3 linked regions of the Indioceanicola profundi genome follow. The protein of the gene in region 2 interacts with the protein of the main gene of each other region in a pairwise test. Links are inferred from orthologs where the notes say so. Each region holds a gene or a part of one and is shown on either strand. Other genes may lie near its edges.

Region 1 (2,752 bases), 1.9 Mb from region 2 along the record:
AAGCCAGACGCATCGGGTCCGCCGAAAGCGGCGCATCATAGAAGCGGCCTGCCGGTGCGGCAAGCCACACCCGGTATAGGAGCGGTGCGGGTGGAATTCCAGCCCTGCGGCTGGTAAGGGATGCGCGGAATGCGCAGGAATAATCGATAAGGACGATGAGGAGGAACGGAATGGCAGCGCGGCGCCCACTGATCGCCGGAAACTGGAAGATGAACGGCCTCCGCGCCGACGGGACGGCTTTGGCCGCAGCCCTGGTTCAGCGGCTGAAAAAAGCCGACACGGCGCGATTCGACATGCTGATCTGTCCGCCCGCTACGCTGATCGCGCCTGTGGGGCAGGTCCTCGAAGGTTCAATCCTGGCGCTCGGCGGCCAGGACTGCCATGCGGCGGAGAAGGGCGCCCATACCGGCGACATTAGCGCCGCCATGCTGGCCGATCTGGGGTGTCGCTATGTCATCGTCGGCCACTCCGAACGCCGGCAGGACCACGGCGAAAGCGACGCAACGGTCCGCGCAAAGGCTGCAGCAGCTCACAAAGCCGGCCTGATCGCCATTGTCTGTGTCGGCGAGACCGAGGGGCAGCGTGATGCGGGCGAGGCCGAGTCCGTCGTCACGGGACAGCTCAAGGGCTCCATCCCGGACGGAGCCACGGCGGAGAATACCGTCATCGCCTATGAGCCGGTCTGGGCAATCGGTACAGGCCGTACGCCGACCAATGCGGACATAGCCGCCATGCACGCCAATATCCGCACCAGCCTGTCCGGGCTCGTTGCAAGCGCCGACGGCGTGCGCATTTTATACGGCGGGTCGGTGAAGCCGGGCAACGCGGCTGAAATTCTGGCGATTGACGATGTGGACGGGGCGCTGGTCGGCGGCGCCAGCCTGAAGGATGAAGACTTCTGGGGCATTGCTGCATCTTGTCGCTAGCATCCGGCGCGCTGAGCGGGTAAACAACCCGCCCGACGACATGATTTGTGACAGGGCCGGTTGCCCCGAGAGGCAGCCGGTTCCTATGCGTGTTCGCAGGAACATGTTGGCTTGATGCCCGGATGACGGGCGGTTGAACGGGTCTTTCGAGGGAACGGGTATGGAAACGGTGGTTCTGGTCATCCACCTGCTGATCGCCATGGCGCTGGTCGGTGTGGTTCTCATCCAGAAGTCCGAAGGCGGCGGTCTCGGCATGGGCGGCGGCAACATGGGCGGCATGATGACCACCCGCGGAAGCGCCAATCTGCTGACCCGCGCCACCGCTCTCCTGGCCGCAGCTTTCTTCGCCACCAGCCTGATCCTTGCGATTCTGGCCGGCAACGCGTCGCGCACGGATTCGATCTTTGATCGAGTGCCCGCCGCCGCGCCGGAAGCGCCTTCGGAGGCGCCCGCTCCGGCGCCGGCCGAACCCTCGGTCCCCGTCGGGGAATGAGTCGTAGGGCGGCAATACACGTCAGAGGCGGCGCTCGAGCCGCCTCTTCTTTTTGGGGGGCCGGCAGAAGTCTGGCCCGGGTTTCTCGATTCGGATAGACTGGGCTTCCATGACGCGCTTCATCTTCATCACCGGCGGCGTGGTTTCTTCCCTGGGCAAGGGGCTGGCTTCCGCCGCGCTCGGGGCCTTGCTGCAGGCCCGCGGCTATAAAGTCCGCCTGCGCAAGCTGGACCCGTACCTGAACGTCGATCCCGGCACGATGAGCCCGTATCAGCACGGTGAGGTCTTCGTCACCGATGACGGTGCGGAGACTGACCTGGATCTGGGCCATTATGAGCGCTTCACCGGCGTTCACACCCGGCAGTCGGACAACGTGACCACCGGTCGGATTTACTCCACCGTGATCGCGAAGGAACGCCGGGGCGAGTATCTGGGCGGCACCGTGCAGGTGATTCCGCACATCACGGACGCTATCAAGGAATTCATCCAGGCCGACCTGACGGACGAGGATTTCGTCCTCTGCGAGGTGGGCGGCACGGTGGGCGATATCGAATCGCTTCCCTTCCTGGAGGCCATCCGCCAGTTCGGGAACGAGGTGGGGCATGAGCGAGCCCTGTTCGTTCACGTCACCCTGCTGCCCTACATCCCGGCTGCGGGCGAACTGAAGACCAAACCGACCCAGCACTCCGTGAAGGAGCTGCTGTCCGTCGGTATCCAGCCCCAGATGCTGCTCTGCCGAGCCGACCGGGAAATCCCGGACAATGAGCGCCGTAAGATCGCCCTGTTCTGCAACATCCAGAAGGAGCGCGTGATCGCCGCCCTGGATGTGGACACTATCTATCAGGTGCCGATCAGCTATCACGAGCAGGGTTTCGACGATCAGGTGCTGAAGGCCTTCGGCCTGCCGGTGCAGGGCGAACCCGATCTCTCCCGCTGGGAAGAGATCGTCCGCCGCGTCCGCCATCCGGAGGGCGAGGTCACGATCGCCGTGGTCGGCAAGTACACGAGCCTGCTCGATGCCTACAAGTCGCTGGGCGAAGCGCTGACCCACGGCGCTATCGCCAACAATGTGAAGGTCAAGCTCGACTGGATCGATGCCGAAATCTTTGAGAGCGGGCAGGCGATCCAGCGGCTGGAAGAGGTCGACGGCATCCTTGTTCCGGGCGGCTTCGGCGAGCGCGGGACGGAGGGGAAGATCAAGGCCGCCCAGTTCGCGCGTGAGCACAAGATTCCCTATTTCGGCATCTGCTTCGGCATGCAGATGGCAGTGATCGAGGCCAGCCGACATCTGGCCGGCCTGGACCATGCCGGCTCCAGCGAGTTCGGCAAGCCC
Region 2 (6,554 bases):
AAGGTCTCGATCTTTGCGCCCTTGCGCAGCTCGGTGATCACCTCCTGGGCGATCTCCTGGGCCACGGCCTGGCGGAAGCGCGGCTGCACCTGCTCGAAGCTGGGCAGCTCCTGCTTGCGCTTGTCCTCCACCTTGATCACGTGCCAGCCGAACTGGGTCTCCACCGGCTCCTTCGTCACCTCGCCCGGCTTCATGGCGAAGGCGGCGTTGGCGAAGGGCTCCACCATCATGTCCTTGGTGAAGTAGCCGAGATCGCCCTGGTTCTGGGCGGAGGCGGTGTCGATCTTCTGCTCAGCCGCCAGCTCCTCGAACTTGGCGCCGCCATTCAGCTTCTTGATGATGGCGTCGGCCTCTTCCCTGGTCTCCACCAGGATATGGCGGGCGCGGACCTCCTCCTCGGGCACGGTCTCCTTGGCCCACTTCTCGTACCGCTGGCGCACAAGCTCGTCCGTCAGCTTGGCGTCGACGGCGCGGCGCAGATAGGCCTGCTGGACATATTCCTCTTCCGCCGCCTTGACGGCTTCCTTCACCTCGGCGGTGTCCTGGAGCTTCTGCTTGTAACCCTGCGCTTCCAGCAGCTCGCCGGCGATCATGTTCTCCAGGAGCTGGGGATAGATCGCCTGCAGCGGAACCTGCTGCGCCTGCGGCCCCAGGCCCTGCAACGCCTCCAGCACGGCCGACCGCTTGATCTCCTTGCCGTTGACGCGGGCCACGACCGGGTCCTCGCCCTCCGTCTGGGCCGGGGCCGGGGTGGTCTGGGCGACGGCCGGGCTCAGCGCCAGCGCCGATGCCGAGGCGAGCGAAGCGGCCAGAAGGGTGGCGCGCATGGACTTCACGAACATTCCAGGGTTTCCTCTACGGGGTTCCGATCGGGCTTCGTCCGTTCCCGGTTTGGGCGGCCATATGGGGCCCGCGGCCCCGGGTGCAAGGCGGCCATCCGCCTTAAAGCACGGGTTGCCGCGCCGGGCAAGGCTCCCCTCCGGCAGCCGGGGACGCCTACCCGACAAGACAATTGGAAAATGGCGGGATCATGGTATGGTCGCGCGCCGTCCGAGCGGCCGCTTCCCGGGCCGTCCCCGCGTTGACCGCGGCGCCCGCCATCCCCATGTGATTGCGCATCGGGTGCGGAGGTGCTGCCTGGACCGGCACCGCACCATCCCCGGCCGGGGACGCCCGGCCGATCGCGTTCATCGTCGTCTGAGGTCTTCATTCATGTTCGGTGCAATTGCCCGCAAGCTTTTCGGCAGCGCGAACGACCGTGTCGTGCGGAGCTTCCGCAAGCAGGTCGACGCGATCAACGCGCTGGAGCCGAAGCTGGTCGGCCTGTCCGATGCCGAGTTGCAGATGCGCACCGACTGGCTGCGGGAGCGGCTGGAGAAGGGGGAGACGCTGGACGACATCATGCCCGACGCCTTCGCCACCGTGCGCGAGGCGGCGAAGCGGGTGCTGGGCATGCGGCCCTTCGACGTGCAGCTCATCGGCGGCATGGTCCTGCACAGCGGCAGGATCTCCGAGATGCGTACCGGCGAGGGCAAGACCCTGGTGGCGACGCTGCCGGTCTATCTGAACGCGCTGCAGGGCAAGGGCGTCCATGTGGTGACGGTGAACGACTATCTGGCCCAGCGCGACGCCGCCTGGATGGGCCGGCTCTATAACTTCCTGGGGCTGAGCTGGGGCACCATCGTCCATGGCAAGGACGATGAGGAGCGCCGGCAGGCCTATGCCGCGGACATCACCTACGGCACCAACAACGAGTTCGGCTTCGATTATCTGCGCGACAACATGAAGTACCGCCGGGCCGACATGGTCCAGCGCGACTTCAACTTCGCCATCGTGGACGAGGTGGACTCGATCCTGATCGACGAGGCGCGCACCCCGCTGATCATCTCCGGTCCCTCCACCGACAGCTCGGAGCTGTACATCGCCGTCAACAAGGTGATGGCCCACCTGACGGAGGAGGATTACGAGAAGGACGAGAAGGCCAAGGCCGTCTCCCTGACCGAGGCCGGGCAGGAGAGGGTGGCCCAGGTGCTTCAGCAGATGGGTCTGCTGAAGTCCGGCGACATGTACGACATCCAGAATGTCGCCCTGGTGCACCACACCAACCAGGCCCTGCGCGCCCACAAGCTGTTCACCCGCGACGTGGACTACATCGTCAAGGATGACAAGGTCATCATCATCGACGAGTTCACCGGCCGCATGATGGAAGGGCGCCGCTACTCCGAGGGCCTGCACCAGGCGCTGGAGGCCAAGGAAGGCGTGACCATCCAGCGTGAGAACCAGACGCTGGCCTCCATCACCTTCCAGAACTATTTCCGCCTCTATCCCAAGCTGGCCGGCATGACCGGCACGGCCATGACGGAAGAGGGCGAGTTCGCCGAGATTTACGGCCTGACCGTGGTGGACGTGCCCACCAATGTGGCTGTGGCGCGCAAGGACCATGATGACGAGGTCTATCGCACCGCGACCGAGAAGTACGAGGCCATCGTCAAGCTGATCGAAGAGTGCCGGGAGCGGCAGCAGCCGGTCCTGGTCGGCACGGTCAGCATCGAGAAGTCGGAAATTCTGTCCGACTTCCTAAAGAAGAAGAAGATCCCGCACAACGTCCTGAACGCCCGCTACCACGAGCAGGAGGCCTATATCGTCTCCCAGGCCGGCCGTCCGGGCGCGGTGACCATCGCCACCAACATGGCCGGCCGCGGCACCGACATCAAACTCGGCGGCAACGAGGACATGCGCATCGAGCACGAGCTGGCCGATGTCGCCGACCCGGCCGAGCGGGAGCGCCGGGCCGAGCAGATCCGGGCCGAGGTTGCGGAGGCCAAGGAGCTGGTGCTGAAGGCTGGCGGCCTCTACGTCATCGGCACCGAGCGACATGAGAGCCGCCGCATCGACAACCAGCTCCGCGGCCGTTCCGGTCGCCAGGGCGATCCGGGCGCGTCCAAGTTCTTCCTGTCGCTGGACGACGACCTGATGCGCATCTTCGGCAGCCAGCGCCTTGACGGCATGCTGCAGAAGCTGGGCCTCCAGGAGGGGGAGGCGATCATCCACCCCTGGATCAACAAGGCCCTGGAAAAGGCGCAGCAGCGGGTCGAGGCGCACAATTTCGACATCCGCAAGAACCTGCTGAAGTACGACAACGTCATGAATGACCAGCGCAAGGTCATTTATGAGCAGCGCCGCGAGGTCATGGACGCGGAGGACATCAGCGAGGAGATCGTCGAGTTCCGGCGCGAGGTCATCTCCTCCATCGTCGCCAAATGCATCCCGCCCAACGCCTATGCCGAGCAGTGGAATGTCGATCTGCTGCACGAGGAGTGCCTGCGCATCATCGGCGAGGATCTGCCGGTACGCGAATGGGCCAAGGAAGAGGGCATTGCGGACGCCGAGATCGAGGAGCGGCTGCAGAAGATCGCCGAGGACAAGATGGCCGCCAAGGAGGCCGCCTTCGGGGCCGAGCTGATGCGGTCGGTGGAGAAGTCCCTGCTGCTTCAGATCCTGGACCAGGTCTGGAAGGACCACCTGCTGAATCTGGACCATCTGCGCCAGGGCATCAATCTGCGCGCCTACGCCCAGCGCGATCCGCTGAACGAGTACAAGCGCGAAGCCTTCACCCTGTTCGAGCAGATGCTTTCCAGCTTGCGGGAGCAGGTGGTCAGCGTGCTGATGCATGTACAGATCCGCCAGCCGGAGCCGATGCCCATGCCCCGCATGCCAGCAGAGGCGGAGATGACCCGCAACGATCCGGCCCTGGCCGCCCATGGCGAGGCCGCCGCGGGCAGCGGCGCGTTGCCCCCGCCGGGCGAGCCGCTGCCAGCCGGAATGCAGCGCCGCGCCATGCCGGCGGCCTATGGGGCCGGCGCCATGCCGGTGGGCGAGGTCAAGGATCTGACCGATCCGGAGACCTGGCGCGACACCCCGCGCAATGCCCCTTGCCCCTGCGGCAGCGGCAAGAAGTACAAGCAGTGCCACGGCAAGCCGGACTGACCGGCTTCCGGATGTGAAACTGAAAAGGGCGGCTCCCACCGGAGCCGCCCTTTTTCATGATTGCCAGCCGCTTCAGGCCGACCGGGCCAGCCGCTCCATCGCGCTGTCGCTGATGCTGCGCTGGTGGAGGTACAGGTGGTCGAAGGCGGCCACCTCCTGTAGCCGATCCACATCCAGCAGCCTGACTGTGGCGCCCTCCACATCCAGCAGCCGCTCCTGCTTGAGCCGGCGCAGGATGCGGTTGGCGTGGACCTGGCTCATGCCCAGCGAATCGGCCAGAAGCTCCTGCGTCAGCGGCATGTGGAAGGAGTTCTCCTGCACCAGCCCGATGGGCAGCAGGCGATAGCGGAATTCCAGCAGCATGTGCGCCATCCGCTCATAAGCCGTGCGCTGGCCAAGACAGCTCGCCCGCTCCAGCGTCGCGGCATCGTCCTGGGCCGCCAGCCAGCCGAAGGCAGCGCCGACGCGGGGGAACTGGCGGAATACCCTGGCGGCCTGCTGGTAGTCCACGGCGGAGAATTCCGCCTCCGTCACCGTGGTCACGGAATATTCCGCCACCTCGACCAGCGGGCAGTACATGCAGCAGAGGTCGCCGGGCAGCATGAAGTTCAGGATCGCCCGGCGTCCATCGGGCAGCGCCTTTGCCCGAATGGCCCAGCCGCGGTGAAGGATGCCGACGCGGTCGAACCTTTCCCCCTGCTTCACGAAGTCGGTCTTCGCCGGGACCTTCCGCCGCTCTCGGCTGAACACCTCGATCGCGCGCCGCTCGGGCGCAGTAAAATCGACGTGCGCGGCAAGGCGCTTGAAGAGCGGCAAAGATGTCTGCGGCATCGGACATTCTCCAGGTCGGCCCGGATGACTGGCACACGGAACCGCCGTCACTCCGATATCATGGAAAGCTGATCGAACGGGTTACGCTTACCTTAACAGTCTCTGGGCAGGGGAGGTTCATCTCTGGCCTGTGATAAACATCGGCATGCTTGTCAGACCTGCTTCCTCTGAAACCGTGGGATGCGACAATCCCGTCACAGGTGCTGGATATCGGGGCAGCGATTAACCAATGTTGGTGCGTCCGGCCGACGACTGCCCCAAGTTCCCGGCAGCCTGACGGAAGGCGCCCGTGCCTGGGCAGCCCACAGGCGGGAACAGACAACATGCGGATTCTTGTCGCCGAGGATGAGGCGATCATCGCCCAGTCCCTGGCGATGATGCTGGAGGAGTTGGGCTACCAAGTAGTCGGCCCGGTCGCCACTGTCGCGGAAGCGCTGCGGCTGACGGCCGGGCGCGCGATGGATGTGGCGTTGGTGGATTACCGTCTGCGGGACGGCACGACGGACGATCTGGCCGCCGCCCTGCGGGAGGGCGGCATTCCGTTCCTGCTGATGTCCGGATTCGACCGGACCACGCTGGCGCGTCTGGGCGCGCCGATCCTGCAGAAGCCCTTCCGGCAGGAGGAGCTGGCCACGGCCATCGCCGCCCTGCTTCCCCCCGTCGGCGGAGCGGAGCCTAGCTGAGGCCCTTCTGGCCCATATCCAGGAACTTCTGGCGGCGATTCAGGCGCAACGTCGCGCCGTCCTGTCCGCGCAGGCTTTCCAGCGCATCCTCGATGGCATTGCCGAGATGCTGCATGGTCTCTTCCCGCTGGCGGTGGGCGCCGCCGATGGGCTCGTTCACGATGCGGTCAATAACGCCCAGCTCCTTCAGGTCCTGGGCGGTCAGCCGCAGGGCCTGGGCCGCGTCGGCGGCATTGGCGGCGGAGCGCCAGAGGATGGAGGCGCAGCCCTCGGGGCTGATGACCGAATAGATCGCGTGCTCCAGCATCATGACCCGGTCGGCGGTGGCGATGGCGATGGCCCCGCCGGACCCGCCCTCGCCGATCACGGCGGAGACGATGGGCACCTTCACGCGCAGGCAGGTCTCGATGCTCTTGGCGATGGCTTCCGCCTGCCCGCGCTCCTCCGCGCTGACGCCGGGGAAGGCGCCGGCGGTGTCCACCAGCGTGATGACCGGCAGGCCGAAGCGGTCGGCCATCTGCAACAGCCGCTGGGCCTTGCGGTAGCCCTCGGGCTTGGCCATGCCGAAATTGTGCCGCACCCGGCTTTCGGTGTCGTTGCCCTTCTCCTGGCCGATGACGACGCAGGAGCGGCCCTTGAACCGGCCGAGACCGCCGACGATGGCGCGATCCTCCGCGAACAGCCGGTCGCCGGCCAGCGGGGTGAAGTCGGTGATCAGGGCGCGGATATAGTCCAGGCAGTGCGGCCGGTTCGGGTGGCGGGCCACCTGGACCTTCTGGGCCGGGGTCAGCTTGGCGTAGGTGGCGCGGAGCTGCTTCTCCACCTTATCCTGAAGCTTTTTGACCTCGTCGGCGATGTTCAGGTCGCCGCCGTCGGACAGGTGGCGGAGCTCCTCGATCTTGCCTTCGAGTTCGGCGATCGGCTTCTCGAATTCCAGGAAGTGCATCGGTGCTGTGCTCTTGGCCGTGGCGGCTCGCATTCAAGCGGCGGTCATTAGCACACCACCCCTTTGAGAACCAGAATTGAGTGAAGGGGGCAGACGCCCCCCACCCG
Region 3 (2,801 bases), 310 kb from region 2 along the record:
CAGCACCTGGAGCTGGCCCGCGACATCGCCGGCGCCTTCAACCGGTATTACGGGGTGGAGTTCTTCCCCCAGCCGGAACCGCAGATCATGGGCGAGGCCACCCGCATCATGAGCCTGCGCGACGGCACCAAGAAGATGTCCAAGTCGGATGAGAGCGATTACAGCCGCATCAACCTGACCGACGACGCCGACACCATTGCCCTGAAGGTCCGCAAGGCCAAGACCGATCCGGAGCCGCTGCCGGAGACGGTGGAGGATCTGGAGAAGCGGCCGGAGGCCGACAATCTGGTCACCATCTACGCGGCCCTGACCGACAGCAGCCGGGCGCAGGTGCTGGCCCAGCATGCCGGTTCCCAGTTCTCCGCCTTCAAGGGGGCGCTGGTGGATGTGGCGGTGTCGAAGCTGTCCCCGATCTCGGCGGAGATGAACCGGCTGCTGTCCGACAAGGCGGAGATCGACCGCATCCTGAAGAAGGGTTCCGACCGCGCCAACGAGATCGCCGCGAAGAACATGGATGCCATCAAGGACATCGTCGGGCTGCTGCGGCCGTGATGCGCATCCTGCTGACCGGCTTCGAACCCTTCCTGACCCACGCCGCCAATCCCACCGCCCTGCTGGCCGAGCGGCTGGACGGGGCGGAGGTGGCGGGAGCGCGCATCCACGGGGTGAAGCTGCCCGTGGCCTTCGACCGGGCGGCCGACGCCTTCGTGGAGGCGTTCCAGGCCGTGCGGCCGGACGCCGTGCTGCTGTTCGGGCTGGCCTATTCCTATGACGAGGTCCGGCTGGAACGGCTGGCCCTGAACCTGGACGATGCCGCCAGTCCGGACAGTGAGGGCGCCGTGCGCCGGAACCGGCCCATCGTGGCGGACGGACCGATGGGCTACTGGTCCAGCCTGCCGGTGGACCTGATCCTGGACCGGCTGAACTCGGCCGGACTGACGGCAAAGCCGTCGCGGGATGCCGGCGGCTATGTCTGCAATCACCTGTTCTTCCGGGTGCGGCACTGGCTGGAGACGCAGGGGCTGGATATCCCCGCCGGCTTCATCCATGTGCCCCCCACCCCCGACCTGCTGACCCCGGCCGACCGCGGCCGCCGCACCGGCTGGCCGCTGGAAGGGATCGAGCAGGCGGCCCGGCTGGTGGTCGAGACCGTCGTGGACAGCGCCAGGAGCGCATGAAAAAGGCCGGAGGCAAATGCCCCCGGCCTTTCCACATCCGCCAATCAGGCCTGGATCAGGCGGTGCCCTGCGGGGCGTCGTTGGCTGTCGGCTGGGCCTGGGGCCCGAGCGTCTGGCGGCGGTAGACGTCCACAAAGTCGATGGGCTGGAGCATCAGCGGCGGGAAGCCGCCCTGCTGCACCACCGTGGCCAGGATCTGACGGGCGAACGGGAACAGCAGGCGCGGCCCCTCGATCAGCAGCAGGGCCTTGGCCTGCTCCGGCGGCAGCGGCGGGATGGAGAGGACGCCGGCATAGACCACCTCGGCGATGAAGGCGGTGCGCTCGCTCTGGGTCGCCTCGGCGCGCAGGGTCAGCGCCACCTCGGCCACATTCTCACCCAGGCCGCGGGCCTGCACGTCCACCGCCATCTCGATCTTCGGCGGCTGCTGTCCGCCGCCGACCAGGCTCTGGGGGGCGTTCGGGTTCTCGAAGGACAGGTCCTTCAGGTACTGGGCATTGACGACGACCGACACGGCGCGCGGGCCGGCCTGCTGCCCCTGGTCCTGGCCGCCGGCGGGGAGGTCGTTGCTGTTGGTCTCGTCGCTCATGTCCTCGAACTCCTTCAATGCCCCGGATGGCCGGCCGGCCCGACGATCGGCACCGCTGGAACCGGCCCAAATGGCCGGGCGGGACTAGCACGGATAGCCCCTTGCCGCAACCGCCGCCGAGCTTTCCCTACCGGGTCCGTACTCGCGCGCGCCCCACGCATGCGAGAGCACGGCTTGACAGACGGGGGTTGGAGGGCTTGTCTATCGCGGCGTGGTGATTTGGGCGACCGGATTGCAGGCCACGATAAACAAGCTGCTAAAAGGTTGAAGCCGATCCAGCCGCGCACCGCGCAGCGATGGGCCTCGATCCTGACGGTCGGCCCGTTTCACCAGTGGATACGGCGATGACGACCAAGCTCCCCCAGCCCGATACCCTTCCCGAGGATTGCCGGCCGCGCACCCTGATGGTGCATGGCGGAACCCGCCGCAGCGGGTTCGAGGAAACGTCGGAGGCGATGTTCCTCACCTCCGGCTTCGTCTATGACAGCGCGGAGGAGGCGGAGAACGCCTTCGCGAACGAGGGATCGCGCTTCGTCTACAGCCGCTTCCGCAATCCCACCGTGGCCATGTTCGAGGACAGGCTGGCCGCCTATGAGGGGTATGAGCGCTGCTTCGGCACGGCCAGCGGCATGGCCGCCGTGTTCGCCGCGGTGATGGGCCAGTTGAAGGCCGGCGACCGGATCGTCGCCAGCCGCGCCCTGTTCGGCTCCTGCCTCTACATCGTCAAGGAGATCGCGCCCCGTTTCGGTATCGAAACGGTGCTGGTGGACGGGACCGACAACGCCCAGTGGGCCGAGGCGCTGTCCAGGCCGGCCGACATGGTCTTTCTGGAAAGCCCCAGCAATCCCTGCCTGGACGTGGTGGATCTGAAGACGGTGGTGAAGCTGGCCAAGGCGGCCGGGGCCAAGGTGGTCGTGGACAATGTGTTCGCCACCCCGGTGCTGCAGCGCCTGAAGCCGCTGGGGGTGGACGTTACCGTCTATTCCGCCACCAAGCATATCGACGGCCAGGGCCGCTGCCTGGGCGGGGCCATC

What was found. The genes of interacting proteins can lie anywhere in the genome.
Region 1: the proteins of secA (region 2) and secG interact in binary tests that used the Escherichia coli proteins (3 or more experiments, as listed by UniProt). The link is inferred for Indioceanicola profundi from one-to-one orthologs.
Region 3: the proteins of secA (region 2) and secB interact in binary tests that used the Escherichia coli proteins (3 or more experiments, as listed by UniProt). The link is inferred for Indioceanicola profundi from one-to-one orthologs.

Annotation. Positions count from the first base shown.
Region 1 is NZ_CP030126.1:1,367,714-1,370,465, reverse strand. It holds secG (preprotein translocase subunit SecG), read left to right. Parts: upstream 1-1,086; coding sequence 1,087-1,419; downstream 1,420-2,752. Other genes in the region: DOL89_RS06490 (CTP synthase), read left to right, coding at 1,529-2,752; tpiA (triose-phosphate isomerase), read left to right, coding at 171-926. UniProt on the Escherichia coli protein: Subunit of the protein translocation channel SecYEG. Overexpression of some hybrid proteins has been thought to jam the protein secretion apparatus resulting in cell death; while this may be true it also results in FtsH-mediated degradation of SecY.
Region 2 is NZ_CP030126.1:3,308,318-3,314,871, forward strand. What follows is about bases 875-4,187. They hold secA (preprotein translocase subunit SecA), read left to right. Parts: upstream 875-1,212; coding sequence 1,213-3,987; downstream 3,988-4,187. Other genes in these bases: DOL89_RS15840 (Crp/Fnr family transcriptional regulator), read right to left, coding at 4,060-4,187. Outside these bases: DOL89_RS15830 (peptidylprolyl isomerase), read right to left, coding at 1-842; more of DOL89_RS15840, read right to left, coding at 4,188-4,818; DOL89_RS15845 (response regulator), read left to right, coding at 5,142-5,501; DOL89_RS15850 (acetyl-CoA carboxylase carboxyltransferase subunit alpha), read right to left, coding at 5,494-6,447. UniProt on the Escherichia coli protein: Required for protein export, interacts with the SecYEG preprotein conducting channel.
Region 3 is NZ_CP030126.1:2,998,218-3,001,018, forward strand. It holds secB (protein-export chaperone SecB), read right to left. Parts: upstream 1,768-2,801; coding sequence 1,234-1,767; downstream 1-1,233. Other genes in the region: trpS (tryptophan--tRNA ligase), read left to right, coding at 1-552; DOL89_RS14345 (pyroglutamyl-peptidase I family protein), read left to right, coding at 552-1,178; metZ (O-succinylhomoserine sulfhydrylase), read left to right, coding at 2,112-2,801. UniProt on the Escherichia coli protein: One of the proteins required for the normal export of some preproteins out of the cell cytoplasm. It is a molecular chaperone that binds to a subset of precursor proteins, maintaining them in a translocation-competent state.